DNA from 2 places in the Roseomonas haemaphysalidis genome. Region 1 is predicted to be linked to the other one. Evidence: predicted binding sites of a transcription regulator. Region 1 holds the regulator's gene; the other holds the start of a gene.
The links. The regulator HrcA, encoded in region 1, represses chaperone genes, less so after heat shock. The targets are predictions, from matches to a motif close to GTTNGCACTCNCNNNNNGNGAGTGCNAAC.
Positions count from the first base shown of each region.

Region 2: the regulator HrcA is predicted to act here: its motif matches at 7,096-7,124, upstream of groES (co-chaperone GroES).

Region 1 covers NZ_CP061177.1:659,506-674,281, reverse strand. The annotation lists gene IAI59_RS03030 (nucleotide sugar dehydrogenase) at 1-366, shown strand, start outside; gene IAI59_RS03025 (DegT/DnrJ/EryC1/StrS family aminotransferase) at 403-1,572, shown strand; gene IAI59_RS03020 (hypothetical protein) at 1,695-1,871, opposite strand; gene IAI59_RS03015 (hypothetical protein) at 1,868-2,080, opposite strand; gene hrcA (heat-inducible transcriptional repressor HrcA) at 2,336-3,394, shown strand; gene IAI59_RS03005 (glutathione S-transferase family protein) at 3,414-4,046, shown strand; gene IAI59_RS03000 (Ldh family oxidoreductase) at 4,304-5,341, opposite strand; gene IAI59_RS02995 (Bug family tripartite tricarboxylate transporter substrate binding protein) at 5,338-6,330, opposite strand; gene IAI59_RS02990 (LysR substrate-binding domain-containing protein) at 6,442-7,389, shown strand; gene IAI59_RS02985 (CobW family GTP-binding protein) at 7,682-8,674, shown strand; gene IAI59_RS02980 (WD40 repeat domain-containing protein) at 8,671-9,708, shown strand; gene IAI59_RS02975 (aldo/keto reductase) at 9,713-10,543, shown strand; gene IAI59_RS02970 (adenine deaminase) at 10,817-12,589, opposite strand; tRNA gene IAI59_RS02965 (tRNA-Ala) at 12,654-12,729, opposite strand; gene IAI59_RS02960 (CoA transferase subunit A) at 12,892-13,629, shown strand; gene IAI59_RS02955 (CoA transferase subunit B) at 13,641-14,291, shown strand.
Region 2 covers NZ_CP061177.1:3,615,649-3,630,424, forward strand. The annotation lists gene IAI59_RS16840 (ATP-dependent DNA helicase) at 1-1,349, shown strand, start outside; gene IAI59_RS16845 (tellurite resistance TerB family protein) at 1,404-1,826, shown strand; gene IAI59_RS16850 (prolyl oligopeptidase family serine peptidase) at 1,905-4,001, shown strand; gene IAI59_RS16855 (hypothetical protein) at 3,975-4,442, opposite strand; gene IAI59_RS16860 (cold-shock protein) at 4,580-4,783, opposite strand; gene groL (chaperonin GroEL) at 5,028-6,674, opposite strand; gene groES (co-chaperone GroES) at 6,737-7,027, opposite strand; gene IAI59_RS16875 (usg protein) at 7,292-7,567, shown strand; gene IAI59_RS16880 (AEC family transporter) at 7,588-8,514, opposite strand; gene gmk (guanylate kinase) at 8,531-9,160, opposite strand; gene IAI59_RS16890 (YicC/YloC family endoribonuclease) at 9,157-10,053, opposite strand; gene IAI59_RS16895 (SDR family NAD(P)-dependent oxidoreductase) at 10,093-10,902, shown strand; gene IAI59_RS16900 (DMT family transporter) at 11,030-11,908, opposite strand; gene mltG (endolytic transglycosylase MltG) at 11,905-12,885, opposite strand; gene fabF (beta-ketoacyl-ACP synthase II) at 12,970-14,253, opposite strand; gene IAI59_RS16915 (acyl carrier protein) at 14,299-14,538, opposite strand; gene fabG (3-oxoacyl-[acyl-carrier-protein] reductase) at 14,684-14,776, opposite strand, start outside.

The sequences.
Region 1 (14,776 bases):
CCCGGCGTGCCGGACACGCGGGAAAGCCCGGCGGTGGAGATCTTCCGGCTGCTGGAGGAGCGCGGCGCCGAGGTCAGCTACCACGACCCGCTGGTGCCGAGCTTCCCGGCCACGCGGCGCCTCGGCGGCAGCGCCCCGGACCAGGAAAGCCAGCCGCTGGCGCCCGCCATGCTGGCGGCGCTGGACGCGGTGGTGATCGTCACGCCGCAGCCGGGGGTGGACTACGCGCTGCTGCGCGCCCACGCGCCGCTGGTGGTGGACACCCGCGGCGTGTTCCGCGACGCGGCCGTGCGGTTGCACGTTGAAACGCCGGGTGATTTCCCAAGCGACCCCCACCCGGCCTATCACCGCGTCATCCAGGCCTGACCGCCTGCCCTGACGCACCGGAGCGATCCGTCCCCCATGACCACCACGACCACCGAGACCACTGCGCGCCCGATCGCCCTCTTCGACATGAAGGCGCAGCAGGCGCTGATCCGCGCGGAAATGAACACCCGCATTGCCCAGGTGCTGGACAGCGGCGCCTTTGTGAACGGCCCCGAGGTGCGCGAGCTGGAAGAAAAGCTCGCCGCCTTCGCCGGCGCCCGCCACGCCGTCGGCGTGTCCTCCGGCACCGACGCGCTGCAGATCGCGATGATGGCCGAGGGTATCGGGCGCGGCGACGCCGTGTTCCTGCCCGCCTTCACCTACACCGCCACCGCCGAGGTGCCGCTGGTGCTGGGCGCCACGCCGGTCTTCGTGGACGTGGCCGAGGATGGCTTCAACCTCGACATCGCCGACCTCAGGCGCCGCGTCGCGATGGTGAAGCAGCAGGGCCGGCTTCGCCCCCGCGCCGTGGTGGGCGTCGATCTCTACGGCCTGCCCGCCGACTGGCCGGCGATCCTGGAGATCTGCGAGGCGGAGGGCATGTTCGCGCTCGACGACGCCGCCCAGGCTTTCGGTGGCGCGCTGGACGGCAAGCGCCTCGGCACCTGGGGCCATGCCACCGCGCTGAGCTTCTACCCGACCAAGACGCTGGGCTGCTACGGCGACGGCGGCGCCATCCTGACCGACGACCCGGCGCGCGCCGAGCTGTACCGCTCGCTCCGCACCCATGGCGAGGGCAAGACCCGCTACGAGGTGGAGCGCACCGGCATGAACGGCCGCCTGGACACGCTGCAGGCCGCCATCCTGCTGTGCAAGCTGCCGCTGATGGAACAGGAGCTGGCCGCCCGCACGCGCATCGCCGGCTGGTACGCCGACCGCCTGTCCAACCACGTCACCGTGCCGCGCGAGCGCCCGGGCGCGCAATCCGCCTGGGGCCTCTACACCGTGATCCTGCCGGATGGCACGGACCGCGAGCGGCTGATGGCCGGCATGAAGGCCCGCGGCGTGCCGAGCGCGATCTACTACCCGAAGTCGCTGCACCACCAGCCGGCCTATGCCGCCGCCCATGCCACGGGGCTGGACAACGCGCCGCCATTGCCGGTGAGCGAGGGGCTGTGTCCGCGCGTGCTGTCCTTGCCGATGCATCCCTATCTGGACGAGGCACAGGTGGCGGCGGTGGCGGAGGCGCTGATTTCCGGGCTTTGAGGGAGTCGCCTGCGGCTCCTGAGGGGGCGCTGCCCCCGCAAACCTCCCCGGCAGGGGATTGAAGCCGCTGCCGGGGAAAGTTCGAAAGGGGCAGCGCCCCTTTCACGGCACCCTGCCGTGCGTCACTCCCCCAGCAGAACCAGCCCGCCCCAGGACAGCCCGAACAACACGGCCGCGACGCCGGCCGTGGTCCAGCCCGGCGCCCGGCTGGCGCGGTCCAGCAGCAGCGCGGCGATGCCGGCCAGCAGCGAGAACAGCAGCACCGCCGCCACCAACCCATTGAAGGCGGGCAGGCTCATGCGGCGGGCTTGCGCCGGCGGCGGCGGCGCGGCGTTTCAGCCGGCAAGGCGGCGGGAGCGGGGGTCGCCGGGGTGCCGGCGGGGCCAGGCTGCTCCAGGCGGGGTGCGTCCGGCGTGCGGGCGGCGGCCTCGCGCCCCTGCGGCGGAAAGGCGGCCAGCCATCCTAGCAGGGCCAGGGGCCAGAGGCGGTTCGGCGGATGTTCCGTCATGCAGCCTCCTTGGTCGTGTGCCTCGGCACAGCTTGCGCTTCGCCGCGGGAACCTTGGACCATGCTTTTGCAACGCCATCATGGCGAAGGTGTGACAAGGTGTTGCAGGGCGTTCCTGCCACGATACCCCAACATGGCTGCGGCCTGGGCTTTGCTTGACGCGGCGGGGGGCCGTGCTAGCGTTTTCCTTTACGATTGGGGGTTCTTTCCGGTGGGTCCGCCACCCTTTTCCCGTGCCGGCTTTTCCCGCGGCGCCTTGCCACGCGACCTGGGCGGCGCCGCGCTGCTGCCGGGGCTCGACAGCCGCGGCGCCGCCATCCTGCGCCAGGTGGTGGAGCTTTATGTCGAGACGGGCGAGCCCGTCGGCTCCCGCACCCTGTCCCGCCGCCTGCCGCAGGCGCTGTCCCCGGCCACCATCCGCAACGCCATGGCGGACCTGGAGGAGGCCGGGCTGCTCTACGCCCCGCACACCTCCGCCGGCCGCCTGCCGACCGAGCAGGGGCTGCGGCTGTTCGTCGACGGCCTGCTGGAATTCGGCGACCTGACGGAAACCGAGCGCGAGGCCATCGCCGCCCGCTGCGCCGCCACCGGCCGGTCCTACGAGGAAACCCTGTCGGAAGCAGGGCAGATGCTGTCGGGCCTCGCCGGCGCCGCCGGGCTGGTGGTGGCGCCCAAGAACGAGGCGCCGATCCGCCACATCGAGTTCGTGGCGCTGTCGCCCGGCCGGGCGCTGGTGGTGCTGGTCAACGCGCACGGGCAGGTGGAGAACCGCGTCATCGACGTGCCCTCCGGCCTGCCGCCCTCCGCCTTCACCCAGGCGAGCAACTTCCTGAACGCCCGCCTGTCCGGCCGCACCCTGGAAGAAACGCGCACCCTGGTGGCCGAGGAGATCCAGGCCAACCGCACGGCGCTGGACGCGCTGAGCCAGCAGGTGGTCGCCGCCGGCCTCGCCACCCGGGCGGGCGGCGGCGGCGGCTCGCTGATCCTGCGCGGCCAGTCCAAGCTGCTGGAAAATCTAGGCGAGCTGGCCCGGGTGCACGAGATCCAGGCGCTGTTCGAGCGGTTGGAAGCGCAGGAAACCATGCTGCGCCTGCTGGAGCTGGCGCAGCGCGGCCAGGGCGTGCAGATCTTCATCGGCGCCGAAAGCGGGCTGTTTGACAGCACGGGCCTGTCCATGGTCGTCGCCCCCTTCCGCGACGGCGAGGAAAAGATCGTCGGCGCCATCGGCGTGATCGGACCCACGCGCATCAACTACGGCCGCGTGATCCCGGTCGTGGACTACACCGCGCAGGTGATCGGCCGCCTGCTCGGCTAACCCCGAGGAACTTGCCTGAATGTCCCTGACCATCTATGGCGTGCTGCGCTCGCGCGCCTCCCGCCCCGTCTGGCTCGCCAAGGAACTGGGGCTGGACTACCGCCACGTTCCCGTCATCCAGGGCTACCGACTGCCCGACCCGGGCGCGCCGGACGCCCCACTCAACACCACGTCCACCGCATTCCGCGCCATCAACCCCAACGGCCTGGTGCCCTCGGTCGACGATGACGGGCTGATCCTGCACGAAAGCATGGCCATCACCCTGCACCTCGCCCGCAAGCACGGCGGCCCCCTGGCGCCGCGCGACGGCAGCGAGGACGCGCTGGCCACCATGTGGAGCTTCTGGGCCGTGACCACGGTGGAAACCCCCGCGCTCTCCACCCGCGGCGGCGCGGACGCCATCGCCCAGGCGATGCCCGTGCTCGACCGCGCCTTCGCGGTGCTGGCCGACGCCTTGCAGGCCGGCGGCGGCTGGCTGGTCGGCGGGCGCTTCACGGTGGCCGACCTGAACGTGGCCGAGGTGGTGCGCTACGCCGCCGGCGTGCCCACGCTGTTCGAAACGCACCGCGCGGTGCGCGACTGGCTGGCCGTCTGCCACGCGCGCCCGGCCTTCCAGGCGATGTGGGCGGAGCGGGATGCGGAGCCTGCGTGATGGGCCTGGGCCAAGGGGGCGCTGCCCCCTTGGATCCCCCGCTGGGGGGATAGCATCCCCCCAGACCCCGCCGTCAGGGAAGCATTCGGAGCCTGAAGGCCGCAGCGGGCGCCGGGTCGGTTTTTACAAAAGGCCGTCAGCTGAACCATCAGTCCCCGAGGGTCCTCGACCCTCGGGGTGAAACACCAAACAAACGGCGGGGTCTGGGGGGATACTATTCCCCCAGCGGGGTCCAGGGGCAGCGCCCCTGGCCTGCCCTAGATCGCTGCAGCGACCCCCAGCCGCCCCGCCCAGTCCCGCAGCGATGCCGCCACCGTATCCGGCACCTCCAGCCCATCGCGTTCCGCCGCCGCGATCAGCCGCGTCGCCTGTTCCCCCGGCAGCCGCACCGGCCGGGCCGGGTCGATCGGGTCGTTGCTGCGGCAGGCCTCGGCCAGGAAGCCCATCTGGTCCTCGAAGGCTTCGCGCCCGGCAAAGGCGGCGGGGTCGATGAGCTGCAGGTAGACGCTGGCGCCCCAGCGGCCGGGGTCGTCGCGGCGCCCGTGGCCGGCGAGGCCCTGGGTCAGTGCCTCCACCATCAGCGCCAGGCCGAAGCCCTTGTGGCCGGCCTCCTCGCCGCCCAGCAGCATCAGGCTGCCGCCGCCGGCTTCCATCGCCGTGGGGTCGCGGGTGGGGCGGCCGTCGCGGTCCAGCAGCCAGGGGTGGTCGAACTGCTCGCCCGCCGCGGCTTTCTGGCGGGTCATCGAGACGGTGGTGATGGAGGCGGAGATATCCACCAGCACCGGCGCCGCCCCGGTGGGGAAGCCCACCGCGAAGGGGTTGGGGCTGAACAGCGCCTTTCTGCCGCCGAAGGGGGCGACGATCCTGCTGTGCGGGCCGGAGGAGGCGAGCATCACGAACAGCCCGCGGTCCGTCGCCTGCTTGGCCAGCGCCGCGAGGCAGCCAATGTGGTGGCTGCGGCGCATCGCCAGCGTGAAGGTGCCGTGCGCGGGCAGCCGCTGGAAGCCCAGCGCCATGGCCTGCTCCACCAGCCACAGGCCGGGGCGGTAGCCGCCGTCCCAGACCACGGTGGCGCCGGTGTCGCGCAGCACCTCGGGCGCGCCGTCGGGCGTCATGCCGCCCTTGGCGATCTCGGCCAGGTAGTTGCCGCATTGCGCCAGGCCGTGGGTGCGGCGGCCCATCATATCGGTCAGCACCAGGATGCGGCCGGTGGCCTCGGCCTTGTCCCCGTCCAGCCCGGCGGCGCGGAACAGGGCGCCGGCGAATGCCGCCAGCGCCGCGGGGTCGCGCCTCATTCCGGCTTGATGCCGTGCTTGGTGACGACGCCGCCGAATTCCGTGGTGCTGGCGGCCAGCCATGTGCGGAAGGCCTCGGGGCCGTCGGTGCGGGGCTCTCCGCCGAGTTCGGCCAAACGCGCGGTCATGGCGGGCTGCGCCACGGCCTCGCGCAGCGCCACCTCCAGGCGGCGGATCAGCGCGGGGGGCGTGTTGCCCTGCACCATGACGCCCTGCCAGGTGCCGGCATCGGCCATCGGCCAGCCGACCTCGCGGAAGGTCGGCACGTTCGGCAGGGCGGCGAGGCGCTTGGGGCCGGAAACGGCGATGCCGCGCATCTGGCCGTTGACCACGTAGGGCTGCGTGGCGGTGGCGCCGTTGATGATCATGTCGGCCTCGCCAGACGCCACCGCCAGCACCGCCGGCGCGCCGCCGCGATAGGGCACGTGGGTGACGTCGCCGCCCAGCGCGGCGCCGATCTCCACCGAGGTCAGGTGCGTCAGGCTGCCGACGCCGGCATTGGCCATATTCAGCCCGCCGGCGCGGCCCTTCAGGTAGGCCGCCAGCTCGGCGGCGTTCTTCGGCGGCAGGGCGTTCTTCACCGCCGCGAGGTAGGGCGCGTAGATGATCATGGAAACCGGCGCGAGGTCCTTCTGCACGTCGAAGGGCATGCGCGGGAACAGCGACGGGTTGATGGCCAGGGTCGAGACATCCATCAGCAGCAGGGTGTGGCCGTCCGGTGCCGACTTGGCCACCACGTCCGCGCCGATGTTGCCGGCCGCCCCCGTGCGGTTTTCCACTACCACGGACTGTCCCAGAGCCTTGGTCAGCTCCGGCGCCAGCAGGCGGGCCAGGATGTCGCTGGTGCCGCCCGGGGCGTTCGGCACGACGATGCGCAGCGAATGGTCGAAGCGAGCGTCAGCGGAACCTTGGGCGCGGAGCGCCGGCGCGGCGAGGGGCGAAAGCACGCCAGCGGCGAGGCTGGCGCGCAGCAGAGCACGGCGATGCATGGTCGATCTCCCGTTCGGACCCTGTGGCGGGCCTTCTGCTTCCGCTCTAGGCGTCGCGGGCGATACCGGTCCAAGCTGTTCTCGGCATCAGCCGATACGGAAACTGGATCGATGTTCGCCTTCACCCAGCTGCGCTGCTTCGTGGCCGTCGCCGAGGAGCTGCATTTCCATCGCGCCGCCGCCCGGCTGAACATGACGCAGCCACCGCTCAGCCGGCAGATCCAGCTGCTGGAGCACGCGCTGGGCGTCACGCTGTTGCTGCGCGGCAACCGCGCCGTGGCGCTGACCCCGGCCGGCGCGGCCTTTCTGCACGACGCCCGCCGCATGTTGCAGCTGGCCGAGCGCGCCACGTTGCACGCCCGCCGCATCGCCGGCGGCCAAAGCGGCCAGCTCACCATCGGCTTCACCGCCGCCTCGGGCTACGGCGTGCTGCCGCGCCTGGTCGGCCTGCTGCGCAGCCGCCTGCCAGAGGTGCAGCTGGCGCTGCGCGAGATGGTTTCGCTCGACCAGATCGAGGCCTTGCAGGCCGGGCGGATCGACCTCGCACTGCTGCGCCCGATGGCCCGCCGCCCGGGCCTGCGCACCGCCCGCCTGCTGCGCGAGCCGCTGCTGCTGGCGCTGCCCCGCGCCCACCCCCTGGCCACCCGCCCCGAGGCCGGCCTCGCCGAGCTGGCCGAGCAGCCGCTGGTCACCTACCCGCCCGTGGAAGGCCGCTACCTGCACGACCTGGTGATGGGCCTGTTCCAGGTTGCGGGCGCCGTGCCGGAGCGGGTGCAATATGTCAGCCAGACCCATTCCATCCTGGCGCTGGTCGGCGCCGGCCTGGGCATCGCCCTGGTGCCGCAGGCGGCGGCGCGGCTGTGCCCGGAGGACGTGCTGCTGCGCCCGCCGCCCGGTGGCATCCCGGTGGCCGCCGAACTGGCGCTGGCTTGGCGCGAGGAGGGCGAGAACCCGGCGGCCCCCGCGGTCCTGGCGGCGCTGCGCCAGGACTGGGCGGGGCTCTGCGCGGGATGGCCGGGGGCGGGGGCGGCGCCGGAAGAAACGAGGCTTGGGGAATAAATTCCCCCAGGCCCCCTTCTTTTATTTTTATCTGCCTTTCGGGAGTGGCTGCTGCGGACGGGCGCTGAATTCTGAAAAATTCATTTTATGATTATATGAATTATTATGAGGAGATACGTCGGCATTGATAGTGCGAAGCGAAAACAGATAAAAAGAAGATGGGGGTTCGGGGGAATTCTTTCCCCCGACCTTTCTCCCCCCGGGGGGGCGTGACCTCGGGGGGGGAGCGTATCATATAACACCTGACCGACTGCGAACGCGGCCTCCACAGGCAGGACAGAGATTCCCCCCCATGAGCGACAAGACGATCGACACGACCATCCCCGTCACCGTGCTGACCGGTTACCTCGGCGCCGGCAAGACCACGCTGCTGAACCGCATCCTGTCCGAGGAGCATGGCAAGAAATACGCCGTGGTCATCAACGAGTTCGGTGAGCTCGGCGTGGACAACGACCTCGTCATCGATGCCGACGAGGAAGTGTTCGAGATGAACAACGGCTGCATCTGCTGCACCGTGCGCGGTGACCTGGTGCGCATTCTGGGCAGCCTGATGAAGAAGGGCCGCAAGTTCGACGGCATCATCGTCGAGACCACCGGCCTCGCCGACCCCGCCCCGGTGGCGCAGACCTTCTACATGGATGAGGACGTCAAGCGCGCCACGCGGCTGGATGCCATCGTGACGCTGGTGGATGCCAAGAACCTCGCGGCCCGCCTCGACGACAGCAAGGAGGCGGCGAGCCAGATCGCCTTCGCCGACATCGTCGTGCTGAACAAGATGGACCTGGTGGACGAGGCGGGCGCGGCCGAGGTGGAGCGCCGCATCCGCGCCATCAACCCCTATGCCGAGATCCGCCGCGCCACCAAGTCCGACGTGCCGATCGAGGCGGTGATGGGGCGCGAGGCCTTCAAGCTGGATCGCATCCTGGAGCGCGAGCCGGAGTTCCTGTCGGGCGAGGACAACCACTCGCACAACGAGGACATCATGAGCCTGTCCTTCGAGGTCGATCAGCCGATCGACGAGGCGAAGTTCAACGCCTGGATCGGCGAGCTGCTGCAAAGCAAGGGCGCCGACCTGCTGCGCACCAAGGGCATCCTGGCCTACAAGGGCGAGGACCGGCGCTTCGCCTTCCAGGCGGTGCACATGATCGCGGATGGCGACTTCATCGGCCCCTGGCCGGAAGGGTCCGCGCGCAAGTCCAAGATCGTCTTCATCGGCCGCGACCTGAACCGCCCGCGCCTGCGCCGCGGCTTCGAGGGCTGCGTGGCCGCCGGGGGGGCGGAATGAGCGAGACCGTTTCCGACGACGACTTCCTGTTGAGCCAGCGGGGCAGTTCCCACGACCTCGGCGCCTGGGTGATGGGCGCCGTGTTTTCCCGCGACGGCAAGGCGGCCGGCTTCGCGCTGGGCGACGGCTCGGTGCGGATCGCGCAAACCGCCGAGATCGGCGGCGACTGGGCGCGGGCCGAGGCGCATGACGGCTCCTGCCTGGAGATGGTGGCCGACATCGCCAGCGGTTTCCTCTCCGGCGGCGACGACGGGCGGCTGGTCCGCACGGCCAATGACGGCACGGTGGAGGAGATCGCCAACCTCGGTGCCATGAAGTGGGTGGACCATGTGGCGGCGCATCCGGACGGGCTGCGCGCGGCGTCTGTCGGCAAGAAGCTGCACGTCTTCGGCAAGGGCGGGCCGCTCAAGGCGCTGGAGCACCCGTCCTCGGTCGGCGGCATCGCCTTCGACAGCAAGGGCAAGCGGGTGGCGGGCGCGCACTACAACGGCGCCAGCCTGTGGTTCGTCAATTCCAAAGAGGACAAGCCGCGCGTCCTGCCCTGGAAGGGCAGCCACCAGGGCGTCTGGTTCAGCCCGGACGGCACACATGTCGTCACCACCATGCAGGAGAACGCCCTGCATGGCTGGCGGCTGACCGACGGGCAGGACATGCGGATGTCCGGCTACCAGAGCAAGATCAAGTCCGTCAGCTTCACGGCCAAGGGCCGCTGGCTGGCCACCGCCGGCGCCGACTGCATCGTGCTGTGGCCGTTCTTCGCCGGTGGCCCGATGGGCAAGCCGCCGATGGAGCTGGCCGGCGGCGACGGCGTGCTTTGCACCCGCGTGTCCTGCCACCCGCAGCATGAGGTGGTGGCTGCCGGCTTCGAGGACGGGCTGGTGCTGATGGCCGAGATCGGCTCCGGCAAGGTGGTGCCTGTCGCCGCCCCCGGCCGCGGCGCCATCTCGGCGCTGAGCTGGAACCCGGGCGGCACGCAGCTGGCCTTCGGCACCGAGACCGGCTTCGCCGGCATCGTCGATCTCTCGAAAAGGTAGACCCATGATCAACATCCCCGTCGAGACGACGCCGCGCCTGTCGATCCCCAAGCTCGGCCTCGGCACCTTCAAGCTGACCGGCGCAGAGGGCCAGAAGGCCATCGAGGGCGCGTTGCGCCTGGGCTACCGCCACCTCGACACCGCCGCCCGCTATGAGAACGAGGCCGAGGTCGGCGCCGCCATCCGCGCCAGCGGCGTGGCGCGCGAGGACATCTTCCTGACCAGCAAGGTCTGGTGGGACCAGCTGGAGCCCGAGGCGCTGCACCGCTCGCTGGAAGCCTCGCTGGCCCGGCTGCAGGTGGACTCCCTCGACCTGTTCCTGATCCACTGGCCGAACCCGACCATGGACCTGGAAGGGGCGGTGAAGGTGCTGAAGGCGGCGCAGGGCAGCGGCCTGATCCGCGCCTGGGGCGTCGCCAACTTCCCTGTCGCGCGCATGCAGGAGCTGGAAGCGTTGGGCGAGACGCCGGCCGCGCTGCAGGTGGAATACCACGTGCAGCTGTCCCAGGCGCCGCTGCTGGACTGGTGCCGCAAGCACGACATCGTCCTGGAAGCCTATTCGCCGCTCGGCCAGGGTATCCTGCACGACCAGCCGGTACTGGCCGAGATCGGGCGCAAGCACGGTGCCTCCGCCGCGCAGGTCGCGCTGGCCTGGCTCCTGCGCCAGCCGCTGGTGGTGCCGATCCCCCGCTCCAGCCGCGCCGAAGGCCAGCAGTCCAACCTGGACGCGGTGGCCCTGGCATCCCAGCTGGATGAGCATGACTTGGCGAAGATCAACACCCTGCCCAAGGACAAGCGGTGCGTGAACCCGGCCTTCGCGCCGGCCTGGGACTGATGAGGGGACAGGCCAGGGGGCGCTGCCCCCTGGACCCCCGCTGGGGTGGTTGAACCACCCCAGGCCCCGACGTCTGTTTTGCGCGTCACCCCGCGGGCCGATGGCCCCCGGGGACTGCGGGCGGGGCACCAGGTGGCCCTTTCATAGAAATACCGCAGGCGCCCGCCCGGGCCTCAAAGCCCCAACATTCCTTTTTCCGGCGGGGTCTGGGGGGACACTGTCCGCTCAGCGGGAGAGTCCAGAAAGGGCAGCGCCCTCTTTGGCCTCCCTCCATCACCCGACCAATGCCCCCGCGATCAGCTCCCCCGTCGACCCATCCGCCACGCCGAGATCCGTCACATGCGGCCCCGCGTTGCAGGCCAGCGACGCGCCGACGATGGCCTTGAACACCAGATAGGGCGGCATCCAGTCCGCGATCCCGTCCGCCGCCTCCTTCAACGCGCGGAAGGCGGCTGCCACGTCTTCCACCGCGTCGTCCGACACCAGCCCGCAGATCGGCAGCGGCAGCACGGCGCGGACCTCGCCACCCGCGGCCACCGCCATGCCGCCGCCCGCCGCGATCACCGCGTTGGCGGCGGCGGCGAGGTCGGCCGGGTTGCGGCCGAAGACGCAAAGGTTGTGGGAGTCGTGCGCCACGGTGGTGGCCAGCGCGCCGCGCCAGCGGCTCCAGCCCTGCAGCACGCCCAGCACCGGCGTGGCGGGGGCGAGGCCGTGGCGGTGGAACACCGCCATCAGGATGCCGTCCTCCGGCAGGGCGGCGATGCCCTCCGTCACCGGCACCACGGCCTCGCCCCATTGCGTGAAGCGCGGGTTCACGGCGGTGCGCAGCCAGGCGGTGGGGCCGGGGGCGCGGAGGAGGAACTGCTCCGGCAGCACGGGGGCCAGCTTCATGGTGTCGAGCAAAGCGCCGGCGGGGTGCGCGGGGGGCAGCGGCGCCAGCAGCCGGCCGCCACTGGCCACATGGGTGCCGGAGGCGAAGACATGCGTGACGTTCAGCGTGTCCAGCCCGTCCAGCAGCATCAGGTCGGCGCGCCGCCCGGGGGCGATGAGGCCGAGGTCGGGGCGTTGGATGCGCGTGGCCGCGTGCAGCGTGGCGGCGCGCAGGGCGTGCAGCGGCGACATGCCGTAGCGGACCAGGCGGCGGATCAGGTCGATCATGCCGCCCTTTTCCGCCAGGTCGTCGGGAAAGGTGTCATCGGTGCAGAGCACCAGGGTTTGCGGCAGGTGGGACAGGGTGGCCAGCGCCGCCACGGCCTCGGGCAACAGGTAGTCGTGGCTGCCGCGCAGCTCCACCGTGAAGCCGGCGCGCAGTTTTTCAAGAAGATCGTCTGCCGAAACCAGCTCGTGGTCGGAGGCGATGCCGGCGGCGGCGAAACCCTGCAGGTCGGGGCCGCTCAGGCTGCGGGCATGGCCGCAGACCAGCTTGCCGGACGCCAGCCCGGCGCCGACGATGCCGGCCATGCGGGGGGTGCGGTCCAGTACGCCGCGCATGTCCATGACTTCCGCAACGCCGGCGACCTCCGGCCAGGACAGCATCTCGGCCAACTCATCCGGGCCGAAATCGGCGCCCGCGCGCTCCAGCCCGGGGGCGGAAGGGACGCAGGAGGGGGCGAGCACCAGGGCGCGCAGCGGCAGGCCGCGCATCGCCTCCACCGCCCAGCGCACGCCGGGCAGGCCGGACACGTTGCCCAGCTCATGCGGGTCCCAGCAGACGGTGGTGGTGCCATGGGGCACTACGGCGGCGGCGTAGCGGCGCGGCGTGACCATCGAGCTCTCGATGTGCATGTGCGCGTCGATCAGCCCGGGCGCCGCGATCAGCCCGGTGGCATCCAGCGTCTCCGCCGCGTCGGCGCGGGTGCCGGGGGCATGCACGCTGGCGATCAGCGGCCCGACCAGCCCGATGTCAGCGAGGCGCAGCTCGCCGGTCGCCATGTCCGCCACCCGGGCACCGAGGATCAGCCGGTCGAAGGCGGCCAGCCCGCGGGCGGCGCGCACGGCGCGGTCGCGCAGCACCACATCGTTGAGGTCTTGCGGTTCACGGATCATGCGGGCCTCGCGGGCAGCGGAAACGAGAACAGGGCGCCCGTTGCCGGACGCCCTGTCTGAATACTGGTGGAGCCAAGGGGAGTCGAACCCCTGACCTCTTGAATGCCATTCAAGCGCTCTACCAACTGAGCTATGGCCCCGCAGTCACCGCCGTCTTTCAACGGGGTGGCGCGGTATAACTGCGGCCCCCGGGGCACGCAAGCCCCCTGCTGCGCGAATCTTTCACGCGCGCCCCGCCGCCCCTTTCCGCCCCGCGCCGCGCTGGCTAGCCTGCACCCCACCAGGGACCAGGGAGCGAATTCATGCGGAAGATCTACCCCGATGCGCGGGCGGCGCTGGAGGGCGTGCTGCGGGATGGCATGCTGATCCATTCGGGCGGCTTCGGGCTGAGCGGCATCCCGACCCTGCTGATCGAGGCGATCCGTGATTCCGGCGTGAAGGACCTGACGGTGGTCTCGAACAACGCCGGCATCGACGGCGCCGGCCTCGGCCTGCTGCTGGAGACCCGGCAGATCCGCAAGATGATCTCCTCCTACGTCGGCGAGAATGCCACCTTCGCCAAGCAGTTCCTGGCGGGCGAGCTGGAGATCGAGTTCAACCCCCAAGGAACGCTGGCCGAGCGCATCCGCGCCGGCGGCGCCGGCATCCCCGCCTTCTTCACCAAGACCGGCTACGGCACGGCGGTGGCCGAGGGCAAGGAGACGCGCGAGTTCGACGGCGAGCACTATGTGATGGAGCGCGGCATCATGGCGGATCTCGCCATCATCCACGCCTGGAAGGCCGACACCGAGGGCAACCTGGTGTTCCGCAAGACCGCGCGCAACTTCAACCCGATGATGGCCACCGCCGCGCGCATGACGGTGGTGCAGGTGGAGGAGCTGGTGGAGCCCGGGCAGATCGACCCCGACCACATCCACACGCCGGGCATCTACGTGAAGCGCATCGTACGCGTGCCGGCCAACTACGAGAAGCGGATCGAGCAGCGCACCACCCGCAAGCGCGTGACCGACCTCAACCCCGCCCACAGCAACGTCGCCTGAGGAGCCCGCCCATGGCCTGGACCCGTGATGAGATGGCGGCCCGCGCGGCGCGCGAGCTGCAGGACGGCTTCTACGTCAACCTCGGCATCGGCATCCCGACGCTGGTGGCCAACCACATCCCCGACGGCGTGTCGGTGCAGCTGCAATCCGAGAACGGCATGCTCGGCATGGGCCCCTTCCCGTACGAGGGGGACGAGGACCCCGACCTGATCAACGCCGGCAAGCAGACCGTGACCGCGCTGCCGACCACGAGCTTCTTTTCCTCGGCCGACAGCTTCGCGATGATCCGCGGCGGGCATATCGACCTGTCGATCCTCGGCGCGCTGCAGGTGGCGGGCAACGGCGACCTGGCGAACTGGATGATCCCGGGCAAGATGGTCAAGGGCATGGGCGGCGCCATGGACCTGGTAGCCGGCGTCAAGAAGGTGGTGGTGCTGATGGAGCACACCGCCGGCGGCAAGCCCAAGCTGCTGAAGGCCTGCACCCTGCCGCTGACCGGCAAGGCGGTGGTGGACGTGGTGATCACGGAACTGGCCGTCTTCGGCATCGACCGCGCGCAGGGGCGGATGACGCTGGTGGAACTGGCCCCGGGCGTCACCGAGGCCGAGATCCGCGACAAGACCGAAGCCGATTACGAAACCAAGCTCGCCGTCACGGCGTGAAGCGGAAGGCTGGGGTGGCTGAGCCACCCCAGACCCCGGCATCTGCCGCGCGTTGAGGGGCCGGTTCAGGGGGCTGAGGGCACGGCGCCCGTGGTGCGTTTGAATCCTGTGCCCCCGCCCGTCGGGCGATCGCCGGCAGGATCGGCCGAGTGCTTCCTGATGGCGGGGTCTGGGGGGACACTGTCTCCCAGCAGGAAAGTCCAGAGGGGGCGGAGCCGCTTTTAGGTCAGGTTTCATCCGGGGAAAACTTTTCCAGTGGCCACGCCGGCCCCTTCCGGTCCATAACCCGCGCGGTTTGCCATCACTGGCAGGCTGGACCCGCGAGCGTGAGCGGGGCCTTGGTGATCCTGTCGTGAGCGCGGCCCCTGATCGGGCCGTGGCGGCGTTTCCGGCCACATGGTGCGTTCCGCGGGCAGCCCCGCGGCCATCCATGCCGCCCGAAACGCCGGTCCTTGCAGCCCCCTTCCGGGGCGGGCCGGGCGACG
Region 2 (14,776 bases), 820 kb from region 1:
CCCTGATCCCGCCGCTCGACCACACCGAGCAGATGGCCCGCCTGCTGCCTGGCACCGGCTGGTGGGACCGCTGGAACGAGGCCCCCGACCCCGACGCCCCGCGCCCCGGCGAGGACTTCCTGCGCGCCGCCCGCCTGCAGGTGCTGGCCCGCACCGGCGAGGCCGACCCCATCTACGATGCCGAGGCCGACCTTTACCCGCTGCACGAGGGCCTGCCCGCCGCCGCCGCCGCGTTGCAGGCAGCCCTGGAACGCCTGCGCGACCCGCTGAAGCATCTGGCTAAGCTGCTGAACGACATCCTGGAGGACCCGGAGCAGGAGCTGGAAACCGGCGACCGCATCCGCCTGGACACCGCCGCCCGCAGCATCGAGCGCCGCGCGCTGATCCCGCTGACCGCCTGGCTCGCCATGTTGAAGCCGTTGCAGGAACCGCCGCCCGAGCCCGGCACCCGCCCCCTTTACGTGGACTGGGTGGCGCTGACCCGGCGCGAGGGGCGCGACATCGACGCCGGGCTGCACCGCCACTGGCTGGACCCCACCGTGCCCTTCGCGACGCAGGTGGCCGCCCCCGCGCATGGCGTGCTGATCGCCTCCGCCACGCTGCGCGACGCCAGCAGCAAGCGCGACCCCGAGGCGGCGTGGCGCGAGGCCGAGGCCCGCACCGGCGTGCAGCACCTGGCCAGCCCCGCCGTGCGCGCCTCCCTGCCCTCGCCCTTCGACTACGCCAGCCAGACCCTGGCGATCGTGGTGGAGGACATGAACCGCGACAGCCCCGGGCAGGTCGCCGCCGCCATGCAGCAGCTGTTCCTGGCCTCGGGCGGCGGCGCGCTGGGGCTGTTCACCGCCATCCGCCGGCTGCGCGACGTGCACGCCCGCATCGCCCCCGCGCTGGCCGAGGCGGGCCTGCCGCTCTACGCCCAGCATGTCGACCCGATGGACAGCTCCACCCTGGTGGACATCTTCCGCGCCGAGGAGGATTCCTGCCTGCTCGGCACCGATGCGCTGCGCGACGGCGTGGACGTGCCCGGCCGCGCGCTGCGCCTCTTGGTGTTCGACCGCGTGCCCTGGCCGCGCCCCTCCATCCTGCACCGCGAGCGGCGCATCCACCTGTCCGGCGGCCGCCCCACCGCCTATGACGACGGCATCGCCCGCCACCGGCTGCGCCAGGCCTTCGGCCGGCTGATCCGCCGCGCCGACGACCGTGGCGTCTTCGTGCTGCTCGACAGCCGCACGCCGTCGCGCCTGCTGGCCGGGCTGCCGGACGGCGTCACCCCCCGCCGCCTGGGGCTGGCGGAGGCCGTGCGCCAGACCGCCGCTTTTCTTGCATCCCCCACGCCCCCCGCGGGTTGAAGCGCCATCCTGGCCGCGATACGCCTGGATTCAACGAGGAAAGACGCTGCCGCCATGCCGCATACCCGGTCCCACTTCACGGCCCACGAGGCACTGATCTGCGCCATGGTGCTGATGTCCGCCGCCGACCAGCACATGTCGGACGCGGAACTGGGCATGATGTCGCGGCTGGTGCAGGAACTGCCGGTGTTCTCCGACTTCCACGCGCGCGAGATCGAGCCGGTCACCGAGACCTGCCTCGCCCTGCTGGAGCAGAATGACGGGCTGGACCGCGCCTTCACCATGATGCGCGACGCCCTGCCCCCCCGCCTGCGCGAAACCGCCTACCTGCTGGCCTGCGAGGTCGCCGCCGCCGACGGCGAGGCTACCCAGGGCGAGCTGCAGTTCCTGCAGGACTTCCGCATCGGCATGGATATCGACCGCCTGATCGCCGGCGCCATCGAGCGCGCGGCCAAGGCGCGCTACCAGATGGCCTGACGGCTGGCTTGGCCGGGGACAGCAGGAATCGCCTCCCCGACCTTCGCGCCCGCCCCCGCATGACCTACCTTCACGGTCATGACCATCGAACCCGACGCCCGCCCCACCCTGTCCGCCCCCGACGACGACCCGCTGCTCTGGCTGGAGGAGGTCGAGGGCGCCGAGGCCACCGCCTGGGTGGAAGCGCAGAACGACCGGACGCTGGCCCTGCTGGCGGACCACCGCGTCGCCACCGACGCAGAAGCGCTGCGCGCCATGATGGACCGGCCGGACAAGATCCCGCACGTCACCCGCCGTGGCGGCTTTCTCTACAACTTCTGGCAGGACGCAACCCATCCGCGCGGCCTGTGGCGCCGCGCCACCATGGAATCCTATGCCACGGACGCCCCCGCCTGGGACGTGCTGCTGGACCTCGATGCCCTGATCGCGGCCGAAGGCGCCGACTGGGTGTGGAAGGGCGCCACCACCTTCCCGCCGGCGCATGAGCGCGCGCTGCTGAAGCTGTCGCGCGGCGGCGGCGACGCGGTAGTGCTGCGGGAATTCGACCTGACGACCCGCAGCTTCGTGGAAGGCGGCTTCCACCTGCCCGAGGCCAAGAGCAGCGCCGACTGGCTGGACGCGGACACGCTGATCTTCTGCTCCGCCCTGGGGGAGAACATGGCCACCGGCTCCGGCTATGCCCGTACGGCACGCCGCTGGCCGCGCGGCACCGACCCGCTGGCCGCTCCCGTGGTGTTCGAGGTGCCGGCCGACCACATGGCCGCCTGGTGCGGCACGGACCGCTCGGCTGATGGCGAGCGGGTGGTGTTCCTGGACCAGATCGGTTTCTTCGACGTCGCCGTGCATCTGGGCGACCGCCATGGCCCCCGCCAGCGCCTGGACCTGCCGACCGACCTGCGGGTCAACTGGTCGCGCGACCACGCGGTGCTGCAGCCGCGCACGCCCTGGACGGTGGACGGCACCACCCACGCCCCCGACACGCTGCTCGGCACCCGCCTGTCCGCGCTGCTGGCGGGCGAGCGCCGCTTCACCACACTCTTCACCCCGGGCGAGCGGCGGGCGCTGGACGGCTCCTTCTGGGCGGCGGGGAAGCTGGTGCTGTCCGTGCTGGACGACTTGAAGCCGGTGCACACCATCCGCGTCCCCGGGGATGGCGCCTGGACCGAGCACCGCCTGCCCGGCCTGCCGGAGATCGGCGTCGTCAGCGTTTGGCCGCTGGATTCGGAGGCCGAGGAATCCGATGGCACCCTGCTGGCCCTGACCCAGGACCCGCTGACGCCGCCGACGCTGCTGCGGACTTCCGTGGAACTGGCGGCCCCGCTGGTGCTGCGGCAGGCGCCAAAGCTCTTCGATGCATCCGGCCTGCGCGTCACGCGGCACGAGGCCGTGTCCTCGGACGGCGAGCGCATCCCCTACGTGCAGACGGGGCCGGACGGCGAAACCGGCGATGCGCCGGTCTACATGACAGGCTATGGCGGATTCCAGATCAGCATGCCGGCCGCCTATAGCGGCAGCACGGGGCAAAACTGGCTGCGCCGCGGTGGCACCTCCGTGCTCACGCATATCCGTGGCGGCGGCGAGTTCGGCACCCGTTGGCACGAGGCCGGCCGGCGCGAAGGCAAGCGGTTGAGCCATGACGACTTCGCCGCCGTCGCCGCCGACCTGGTGAAGCGCGGCGTGACGCGGCCGGGGCGCATCGCGGCGGAAGGCGGCTCCAATGGCGGGCTGCTGATCGCCAACATGCTGACGCGCTTTCCCGAGCGGTTCGGCGCGCTGTTCTGCACCATTCCGCTGATCGACATGCGCCGCTACGCCAAGCTGCTGGCGGGCGCGAGCTGGATGGCCGAGTACGGCGACCCGGAAAACCCAGCCGACTGGGCCTTCATGCAGCACTTCTCGGCCTACCATGTGGCGGAGCCGGGGCGTCCCTACCCCCCTATCCTGATCGCCACCACGCGGCGGGACGACCGGGTGCATCCGGGCCATGCCCGCAAGATGGCCGCCAAGCTGCAGCGCATGGGCTACGACGCCCGCTTCTACGAGCCCGCCGCCGGCGGCCACGGCTATGGCAAGGACAATGCCGAGACGGCGCGCTTCATGGCCATCGGCGCTGCCTTTCTGCGCCGCGCGATCGGCTGGGAACCGGCTTCAGAAGATCAGGCTGATCCCCGCTAGCCCGACCATGGGGCGCTCGCCTTCCGGGCGCTCCATGCCGGCGCTGACCATGGCCTTCAGCGCCACCTTGCCGCCGCCCCGGGTGCGCCCCAGTTCGTAGCGCCCGCCGAACCCGAATTGCGGCCGGGCATCGAACACGTTTTTCACCCCGCCACCGAACGGCAGCGTGCGGCTGACATCGATGTCGCCGGCCCCGTCGCCCGGGGCGATCAGCCGTGTCACCACATATCCAGCACCCGTGGAATAAGGCAGCGCGCCGCCCACCACGGCGCTGAGGCTGAAGTCGCCGGCCTGCCCGTCGCGCGCCAGGGCCGGCTGCGCCATTCCCATGATGATCATGGCGGCCACAATGAACTTGGCAAAATGGTCCGCGATCAAGGCAATGCTCCAGCAGGCTTTCACCATATATTTACGCGGCGATGTGCAGTGCAGCAAACACATTCTGCCGCATTAAAGCCTTTTTCTTGCCTTGTTTCACACGGGTTTTGCCACATTCCGCCTTCAGTTCAGGCACAAACGCAGAACGGCCCGCCCCTCGCGGGGCGGGCCGTTCCAGGCGCCACAAAGGGCACCCGGGCTTACATCGGCTTGAGGTTGGTCGCGGTCGCCTTGCCACGCTCCTGCACTACCTCGAAGGAGATCTTCTGGTTTTCCTGCAGGCCCTGCAGGCCCGCCCGCTGCACGGCGGTGATATGGACGAAGACGTCCTTGCCGCCATCCTCGGGAACGATGAAGCCGAAGCCCTTGGTGGCGTTGAACCACTTCACGGTACCGATCGCCATGCGACCCGATCCTTCTTTCTGTCGAACCGGAACGGACATCGCCCCGGCCATCTCCCATCCGGGTGACGTCTCTTGATGGGCGACCGGACAGACCGGAGGCACGGCAAGGCGATCAGCAGCGATGGCAGGCAAATTGGGACAGATCGTTTCGGCCCTGTCAACGCAAACCGCCCCTCAGGCGGCCCAACGAAAAAGGGGCGGCCCTTGCGGACCGCCCCTCCTCCGAACGACTGATCCGGAAGGATCAGAAGTCCATGTCACCCATGCCGCCCATGCCGCCGCCCGGGCCGCCGGCCGGGGCCGCGGACTTGGCGGGACGCTCGGCGACCATCGCCTCGGTGGTGATCAGCAGGGCGGCGATGGAGGCCGCGTCCTGCAGCGCCGTGCGCACGACTTTGGTCGGGTCGATGATGCCGGCGGCCACCAGGTCCTTGTACTCGTCGAGCTGCGCGTCGTAGCCATGCTCGTAGGTGTCGGTGCGCAGCACCTCACCGGCGATCACGGCGCCGTCCTTGCCAGCGTTCTCGGCGATCTGCTTCAGCGGCACCTGCACGGCGCGGCGGACGATCTCGATGCCGACCTGCTCGTCGTTGTTCAGGCCCTTCAGCGAGGCGAGCGTCAGCGAGGCGCGGAGCAGGGCCACGCCACCACCCGGCACGATGCCTTCCTCGACCGCGGCGCGGGTCGCGTGCAGCGCGTCGTCCACGCGGTCCTTGCGCTCCTTGACCTCAACCTCGGTGCTGCCACCGACGCGGATCACGGCGACGCCACCGGCCAGCTTGGCCAGACGCTCCTGCAGCTTCTCGCGGTCGTAGTCGGAGGAGGTCTCCTCCACCTGCGCCTTGATCTGCTCCACGCGCGCCTGGATGTCGGCCTTCTCGCCGGCACCGTCGACGATCGTGGTGTTCTCCTTCTCGATCCGGACCATCTTGGCCTGGCCGAGCATGGCGAGCGTCACGGTCTCGAGCTTGATGCCGAGGTCCTCGCTGATCACCTGGCCACCGGTCAGGATCGCGATGTCCTCCAGCATCGCCTTGCGGCGATCACCGAAGCCAGGGGCCTTCACGGCGGCGATCTTCAGGCCACCGCGCAGCTTGTTGACCACCAGGGTGGCCAGCGCCTCGCCTTCCACGTCCTCGGCCACGATGATCAGCGGGCGGCCCGACTGAACGACCGTCTCCAGCAGCGGCAGCATCGGCTGCAGCTGGGACAGCTTCTTCTCGTGGATCAGGATGTAGGGGTTCTCGAGCTCGGCGATCATCTTCTCCGCATTCGTGATGAAATACGGGGAGACATAGCCGCGGTCGAACTGCATGCCCTCGACGACGTCCAGCTCGGTCTGGATGCCCTTGGCTTCCTCAACCGTGATGACGCCCTCGTTGCCGACGCGCTCCATCGCCTCGGCGATCATGCCGCCGATCTCCGTCTCGCCGTTGGCGGACAGGGTGCCGACCTGCGCCACTTCGGCGGAGGTGGTGATCTTGCGGGTCTTGGAAGCCAGCTCCTCGACGATCTTGGCCACGGCCTTGTCGACGCCGCGCTTCAGATCCATCGGGTTCAGGCCGGCGGCCACGGCCTTGGCACCCTCGCGGATGATGGCCTGGGCCAGCACGGTCGCGGTGGTGGTGCCGTCGCCGGCCAGGTCGTTCTGCTTCGAGGCCACTTCGCGCACCATCTGCGCGCCCATGTTCTCGAACTTGTCGGCCAGCTCGATTTCCTTGGCGACCGTCACACCGTCCTTGGTGATGCGCGGCGCGCCGAAGGACTTGTCGATCACCACGTTGCGGCCCTTGGGGCCCAGCGTCACCTTCACGGCGTCGGCCAGGATGTCCACGCCGCGCAGCATGCGCTCACGGGCGGGGGCGCCGAACTTCACGTCCTTAGCAGCCATAATCATGATCCTTTAACTGTTGTCGCAAGAAACCCGGGGTGGGCGGACTCGAGCCAGCCTGTTCAGGCGGCGAGAATGCCCAGAATGTCGGATTCCTTCATGATCAGCAGGTCTTCACCCTTGATCTTCACCTCGGTGCCCGACCACTTGCCGAACAGAACGCGGTCGCCGGCCTTCACGTCCAGCGCGACCAGCTGGCCCTGCTCGTTGCGGGCGCCGGTGCCGACGGAGACGACTTCGCCTTCCTGCGGCTTCTCCTTGGCGGTGTCCGGGATGATGATGCCACCGGCGGTCTTCTCGTCGGCGGTCAGCCGGCGGACGACAACGCGGTCATGCAGCGGACGAAAGCTCATGGTCTTCTCCTCGACGCCCTGATGCTGGCGCATCTGGAATTCCTGGCTCTCCCGGTCCGGCAAGCCCTGTCAGCACTCACCGCGGGAGAGTGCCAGCGACTTAGGCTGCCCCCGGGCCGGCGTCAAGGCTTTGTCAGCACTCTCGGGCATCGAGTGCTAATGCCTTGTTCCAGCATGTTTTTCTTCCCAGCCGCGGCGGCGGCGTGGCAGCATTCCCGCAGGACGGAAAGGCCAGAGCGCCCACTGAAACGGAGTTGCTGCCCGATGCTGCTGCGCGAGATCGATTCCTTTGTGCGAATCCCCGACTGGCGGCTGACCACAGCCGAAATCCTGTACCACCTGCCGGACCACCCCGGGCTCCTGCAAACCTTTATCTGGCAGAAGCTCGACCACGCGCCGGCCTTTCCCGAGTTGCACCGCTTCCTGGAATTCTGGCGGCGCGACATCGAGGGCCCGCTGCATTCCGTGCGCGTCGCTTCCGCCGCCCTGTCCCGCCCTGTGGGCTTTCGCTTCGCGGATGGCGAGTTCCGCCTGCATTGAAAAGCGCCGGGGGCCGGGCGCTAGCCCACCCCCAGCACCAGCAGCAGCCCTGTTACCGTCATCACGGACAACAGGGTGGACAGCAAGACCGTGGCGCCCGAGCGCTCCGCGCCCGCGGCATAGCGGCGGGACAGGAAAAAGGCGTTGGCCCCGGTGGGCAGCGCTGCGGCGACCACCGCCACCGCCATGGGCAAGGGCGGCAAGCTGATCAGCCGGGCCATGCCCCATACCAGCAACGGCATCAGCAGAAGCTTCACCGCCGTGCAGAGCAGCGCGGAAGGCCAGTCGCGCCGCGCATCAAAGGCCACCAGCGTGCCGCCCAGGCAGAACAAGGCCACCGGCGGCCCGGCCGCGCCGGTCAGCTCCAAAAAGCGCCGCGCCGGCCCCGGCACCGGGATGCCCGCCTGATACACCACGAAGCCCGCGACCACCGCGATCATCACCGGGTTCTGCATCACGGACACCAGCGTGGCGCGCAGGATGCGCCACAGCGGCGCCCGGCCGCCATGCGCCACCTCGCCGATCACGGTGCCGATGGGCAGCAGAATCAGCGAATGCAGGCCGATGATGGTCAGCAGCTGCGCCAGCCCGGCCGGGCCGAAGGCCGCCAGCACCAGGGGAATGCCGATCATCGCGCTGTTGCCGAAGGCGGCGTTGAGCCCGAAGGTATTGGCTTCCCCCAGCGGCATCCGCAGCGCCCGGCGCGCCAGCAGCATGGCCAGCGCATAGGCCATCAGGCATCCCGAGAAGAAGGCCACCGCCGTGGCGCCGCCGCCTTCGTGCGGGCTGGTGGCCCCGCCAAAGATCAGGCAGGGCATGGCCAGCCGGAACACGAAGTCGTTCAGCCCGCGCAGGCCCTCCTCCGTCACCCAGGCGCGGCGGGCGGACAGGTAGCCAAGCGCGATCAGCACGAAGACCGGCAGGATGACCTGCAGCAGGATGCTCATGCCGCCGGCCGCCCGCTCACGTCCCCAGCAGCCCGCCCACGAAGCCCGGCAGCCAGGGCAGCCGCGCGCGGGCACAGCGCCCGGCGTGCAGGACGGCGCGCACCCGGTCCACGGTGTGGTGGAAATCCTCGTTCACCAGCACGTGGTCGAAGTCGCCGTAGTGGCTGATCTCGTCCTGCGCGGCGTGCATGCGGCGGGCGATCTCCTCGGCGGAGTCCTGCCCCCGGCCATGCAGCCGGCGCTCCAGCTCCGCCAGGCTCGGCGGCAACAGGAACACCCCCAGCACGTCGCCCGGCAGCGCCGCGCGCAGCAGCCGGTGGCCCTGCCAGTCGATGTCGAACAGCACGTCCCGCCCGGCGGCCAGCGCCGCCTCCACCGCCGCGCGCGGCGTGCCGTAGCAGCGGCCGAACACCTCGGCATGTTCCAGCAACTCGTTCGCGGCGATCATCCGCTGGAACTCGGCATGCTCGCGGAAGAAGTAGTGCACGCCCTCCTGCTCGCCGGGGCGCGGCTGGCGCGTGGTGGCGCTGACCGAAAGCCGCAGCTCCGGCTCGCGTTCCAGCAGCGCGCGGCTGACCGAGGACTTGCCGGCACCGGACGGGGCGGACAGCACGAGGCAAAGGCCCCGGCGGGAAAGCATGGTCATTCGACGTTCGCCGCCTGCTCGCGCAGCCGCTCGATCGCGGCCTTGAGGTCGAGGGAAATGCCAGTCAGCCCTAGGCTGGCCGACTTGGCGCCCAGCGTATTAGCTTCGCGGCCGAATTCCTGGGTCAGGAACTCCAGCCGGCGCCCGGCGGGCTCGCCGCCCGCCAGCAGCGCTCGGGCGGCGGCGACATGCGCGCCCAGCCGGTCCAGCTCCTCCCGCACGTCGGATTTCTGCGCCAGCAGCGCGACCTCCACGGCCAGCCGGTCCTCTGGCACCCGCCGCTCGCCGTCCAGCAACTCGGCCAGCGCGGCGGACAACCGGGCGCGGTGCGCCGCCGGCTGCTCGCCGGCCAGGGCGGTGGCGCGCTCGCACAGCACCGCGATCTCGTCCAGCAGCGCGTGCAGGATGGCATCCAGCTTGGCGCCCTCCTCCGCCCGCGCCTGGGCCAGGTCCTCCACGGCGCGGCGGAAGCCCTCGGCCAGCGCGGCGTTGCGCGCCTCGGCCTCCTCCTCGCGCGGCTCTGGCGTTTCGGTGCGCAGCACGCCGGGCATGGCCAGCACCGACTCGGCGCGCGGCGGCGGGCAGCCGGGAATGCGCGCCGCCACCTGCAAAGCCAGGGTCAGGGCCTGTTCCAGCGCCGCCGGGTCCAGCGTCAGGCGCGGCGCCGGGCGCTCCTCGCGCTTGACGCTGAGGCTGGCGGAAATGTTGCCGCGCTTGAAGCGTGCGGTGGCGACCTCGCGCAGCCGGGGCTCCAGCAGGTCGGGGCCGGGCGGCAGGCGCAGGCGGACATCCAGCCCCCGCCCGTTGACGCTGCGCAGTTCCCACACGAAACCCGCGCCATCGGGCAAGGTGCCCGCCTGCCGGGCAAAGCCGGTCATCGATGAAAGGGCCATGCGCGGCCTTTTCCAACCCCAAGGCGCGGGATGCAAGACATGACAGCCCACCCCTGGCGGCACATCGCCATCACCGGCGCCTCCTCCGGCCTGGGCCGGGCGCTCGCGCTGGCTTCGGCCGCCCCCGGCGCGTGCCTTTATCTGACCGGGCGCGATGCCGCGCGGCTGGACGCCACCGCCGCCCCCTGCCGCGCCGCCGGTGCCACCGTGGCCACGACGCTGCTGGACGTGCGCGACGCCCCTGCCTCCGCGGCCTGGATCGCGGCCATGCCGCGGCTCGACCTGTTGCTGGCCAATGCCGGCATTTCCGGCGGCACCGGCACGGCCAGCGAACCCGCCGACCAGGTGCGCGCCATCTTCGACACCAACCTGCTTGGCGTGCTGAACACCGCCCTGCCCGCGCTGGACCGCATGCAACAGCAAACCCCGGGGCCGGACGGGCTGCGCGGCCGCATCGGCGTGGTCAGCTCGCTGGCCGCCTTTGTCGCCTCGCCCAGCGCACCGGCCTATGCCGCCAGCAAGGCCGCGGTGCAGCGCTGGGCGGAAGCGACCGATGCGTCCAGCCGCCACCACGGCGTCCGGCTGCACGCGGTCTGCCCCGGCTTTGTCCGCACGCCGATGACGGACGCCAACCGCTTTCCCATGCCCTTCATGCTGTCGCCGGAACAGGCGGCGGAACGCATCCTGCGCGGCATCGCCGCCGGGCGGCTGCGCATTGCCTTTCCACGCCGCACCTACTGGCTGTCCCGGCTGGCCGGTGCCCTGCCGCCGCAGGTGCTGGCCTGGGGGGCGGGAGCGGTGCCGGCCAAGGGCGCCCTGGCAAAGGGTACCGGACCCGGACAGGAATGACGTCTTCCCGGCCCGCCTTTCCACGCCACCGCCCCACGGCATCCGCCAGAAGGTAAGTGCCGCCGACTGCCCTCCCGCATCAAACACAGAGGGATGGGGTTCGGGGCAATTCCTTTCCCCGAGCTGGCTACCGCCGCGTTGCCAGCCAGATGCCGCCCAGCACCACGGCCCCTCCCGCCAGCACATGGGCCGCCGGAAACTCGCCCAGCCACAGCGCCCCCACCAGCGCCGCCGACACCGGCTGCAGGTAGCCCACCAATGACGCCTTGGCCGCCGGCGCCCGGGTCAGCAGCCCGATAAACAGCGAAAGCGGAATGGCCGAGCCAAGCACCCCGAGCATCGCCAGAACCAGCCAGACCTCGCGCGGCTGCGCGAGGGCGGCCGCACCGTCCCACAACAGCGCCGCCGGCAGGGCCACGACAAAGGCCACCACCTGCTGGCCCAGCACGAAGTGCTCCGGCACCGCCGGCCGTGCCCAGCGGACGTAGAGCGTGCCGGACGCGTAGCACACCGCGACCGCCGCCATCATCAGCGCCGACAGCGGATCGGCGGCGCCGGACAGGGCGGACGGCCCGAGCACGACGCCGATGCCCAGAAAACCCAGCGCCAATCCGCCGAACAATCCCGGGCCCGGCTTCTCCTCGCGCAGCAGCAGCAGGCTGAAGCCGCCGACCAGCAAGGGCGACATGGCCTGGATCAGCGCGGCAGGCGCGCTTTCCACCCCGCCCATGGCGGCGGCGGTCAGGATATTGGGCAGCCAGCCGTTCAGCGTGCCCACCACGGGGATGTGCCACCAGGTGGCACCGCGCGGCCAGGACAGCCGCCGCGTGAACAACAGGAACAGCATGACGGCCGCCGCCGAAAAGCCGGCGCGCACGGCGGCCACCGCCAGCGGCGGCATGACCGGGGCCAGATGCCGCAGCAAGGGAAAGCACGATCCCCACAGCCCCGCGATGACCAGCAGCCGCAGCCACAGCTGCGACACGGTCAGCGGGGCAGGGTTCAAGGCGTGGTGGAGCGCTGCCGCTCGATCTGCCGCCAGCGGGCGACGTTGCGGTTGTGCTCTTCCAGCGTGCGGGCGAAGGCATGGCCGCCGCTGCCATCCGCCACGAAATACAGATCGTCGCTGTCGGCTGGCTTCAACACGGCGGCGATAGAGGCCTCGCCCGGGCTGGCGATCGGCCCGGGCGGCAGGCCGCGGTTGCGGTAGGTGTTGAAGGGGTGGTCGCGGTCCAGGTCAGCCCGGCTCAGCGGGCGGTCCAGCACGGCGCCGTCGGCGGCGGCATAAGCCACCGTGGGGTCGGATTGCAGCGGCATGCCACGGCGCAGGCGGTTGAGAAACACCGCCGCGACGCGCGGCCGCTCCGCCGCCTGGCCGGTTTCGCGCTCGACGATGGAAGCCAGCACCAGCGCCTCGCGCGGGGTGGTCACCGGCAGGTTGGGCGCGCGGTCGCGCCACAGGCGCTCCATCGCGGCATCCATGGCCGCGTCGGCGCGGCGGACCAGCGCGGCGCGGCTGTCGCCATACTGGTAGGAATAGGTTTCGGGCAGCAACTCGCCTTCCGTCAGCGGCGGCAGGTCACCGGTCAGGCCCGGCGCGGCCTCGACCAGCTGCGCGATCTGCCTGGCGTTCAGCCCTTCCGGAATGGTCAGGCGGCGCTGCACGGGGCGGGCGCGGCGCAGGACCTCCAGCACCTCGGCCAACGAGGCCTGGGCGGGGAACAGGTATTCGCCGGCCCGCAAGGGGCCCTGGCCCCGGGTGATCCAGGCGGCGGGCGCCAGCAGGCGGGCGTCGCGCAGCACGCCGCGCTCGGCCAAGGCGTTGGCGATGGCCTGGGTGCCGCCGCGCGGCACGACAATGGCAGTCGCCTCGGGCAGCGGCCCGGCCGCGCGCCATTGGCCATAAGCCCAGACAGCGCCGCCGCCGGCGGCCAGGCCACCGAGCAGGAGCAGCACGAGAAGGACGATCAACGCCTTGCGCATGGCACCCTGCCGCTCAGAAAGAAAAAGGGCCGGGGCGTCGCTGCCCCCCGGCTGGCCACCGCCGCAATCCCCCCGATCAGACGATCAGGGCGCCCGGCGGAACAAAATACTCGCATTGGTGCCGCCAAAGCCGAAGCTGTTGGACAGCGCCACGTCGATCTTGCGCTCCTGCGGCTGCAGAGCCACGCGGTCGATCGCGCTGTCCCGCGACGGCTTGTGCAGGTTCAGCGTCGGCGGCGCGACGCCGTCGCGGATCGCCAGCAGGGAGAAGATGCCTTCCACCGCGCCCGCGGCACCCAGCAGGTGCCCGATCGCCGACTTGGTCGAGGACATCGCGACGCCCTTGGCATCGTCGCCGAACAGCCGCTCCACCGCTTCCAGCTCCAGGTCATCGCCCAGCGGCGTCGAGGTGCCATGCGCGTTGACGTACTGGATCTCGCCAGGGGCGATGCGCGCATCGGCCAGGGCCGACTTCATGGCGCGATAAGCGCCCTCGTGCCCGTCGGCCGGTGCCGTGATGTGGTTGGCGTCGCCGGACATGCCGTAGCCGATCACCTCGCCATAAATCTTGGCGCCGCGCTTTTTCGCGTGCTCCAGCTCTTCCAGCACCATCACGCCGGCACCCTCGCCCATGACAAAGCCGTCGCGGCCCTCGTCCCAGGGGCGGGAGCCATCGGCGGGGCTGTCATTGAAGGCGGTGGACAGCGCGCGGGCGGAGCAGAAGCCGGCAATGCCGATCTCGCAGACCGCCGCTTCCGTGCCGCCGGCCACCATCACGTCGGCATCGCCGAGCGCGATCAGCCGCGCGGCATCGCCCAGCGCATGCACGCCGGTGGCGCAGGCCGTGACCACGGCGTGGTTCGGGCCCTTGAAGCCGTATTTGATGGACACATGGCCCGAGGCCAGGTTGATCAGCGAAGCCGGAATAAAGAACGGCGACAGCCGGCGCGCCTTGCCGGCGCCAACCAGCTGCGAACCGTTGTAGATTTCCGGCAGGCCACCAATGCCGGAGCCGATCATCACGCCCGTGGACCAGCGGTCCTGGTCGCTTTCCGGCACCCAGCCGGAATCCTCGACCGCTTCCGTCGCCGCCACCAGGGCGAGCTGGATGAAGCGGTCCATCTTCTTCTGGTCCTTGACCGGGATCCACTCGTTGAAGTCGAGCTTCCCCTCGGCCTTGGAACCGGCAGGCACCTCGCCGGCGATCTTCGCCGGCAGGTCCTTCGGGTCGAACAAGGAAATCGGGCCGATGCCGCTCTCGCTGGCAAGCATCCGCTGCCACACATGCGCGACGCCGACGCCGAGCGGGCTGGCGATGCCCATCCCGGTGACGACGACGCGGCGCGGCGTCGTCAGAGAACCGAACACGCGTGCAACCTCCCGACCTTGTTCTCTAGAAGCAGCGAAGGGGCCTCAGGCCGCCTTCTGCGCCTCGATGTAGTCGATCGCGTCCTTGACGGTCGTGATCTTCTCGGCGGCGTCGTCGGGAATCTCGACCCCGAAGGCCTCCTCGAACGCCATCACCAGCTCGACGGTGTCGAGGCTGTCGGCGCCCAGGTCGTCGATGAACGACGCCTCGGAGGTCACCTTGGCTTCCTCGACGCCGAGGTGCTCGACAACGATCTTCTTCACCTTGTCGGCGGTATCGCTCATGGCGATTTCTCCTGCTGAACGCTGCCTGCGCGGCGGGAGGGAACAGCCCCATCCCATGGCCCGCGCGGGCTTAACACACAAACTTCGCGGGGAACAATTCCCCGGAAGAAACTCGGCCGGCCCGGCCGTCAGGCCGGGCCGGCGATCAGATCATCGCCATGCCGCCGTTGACATGCAGCGTGACGCCCGTCACCCAAGCGGCCTCGGTCGAGGCCAGGTAGGCGACGGCGGCGGCGAT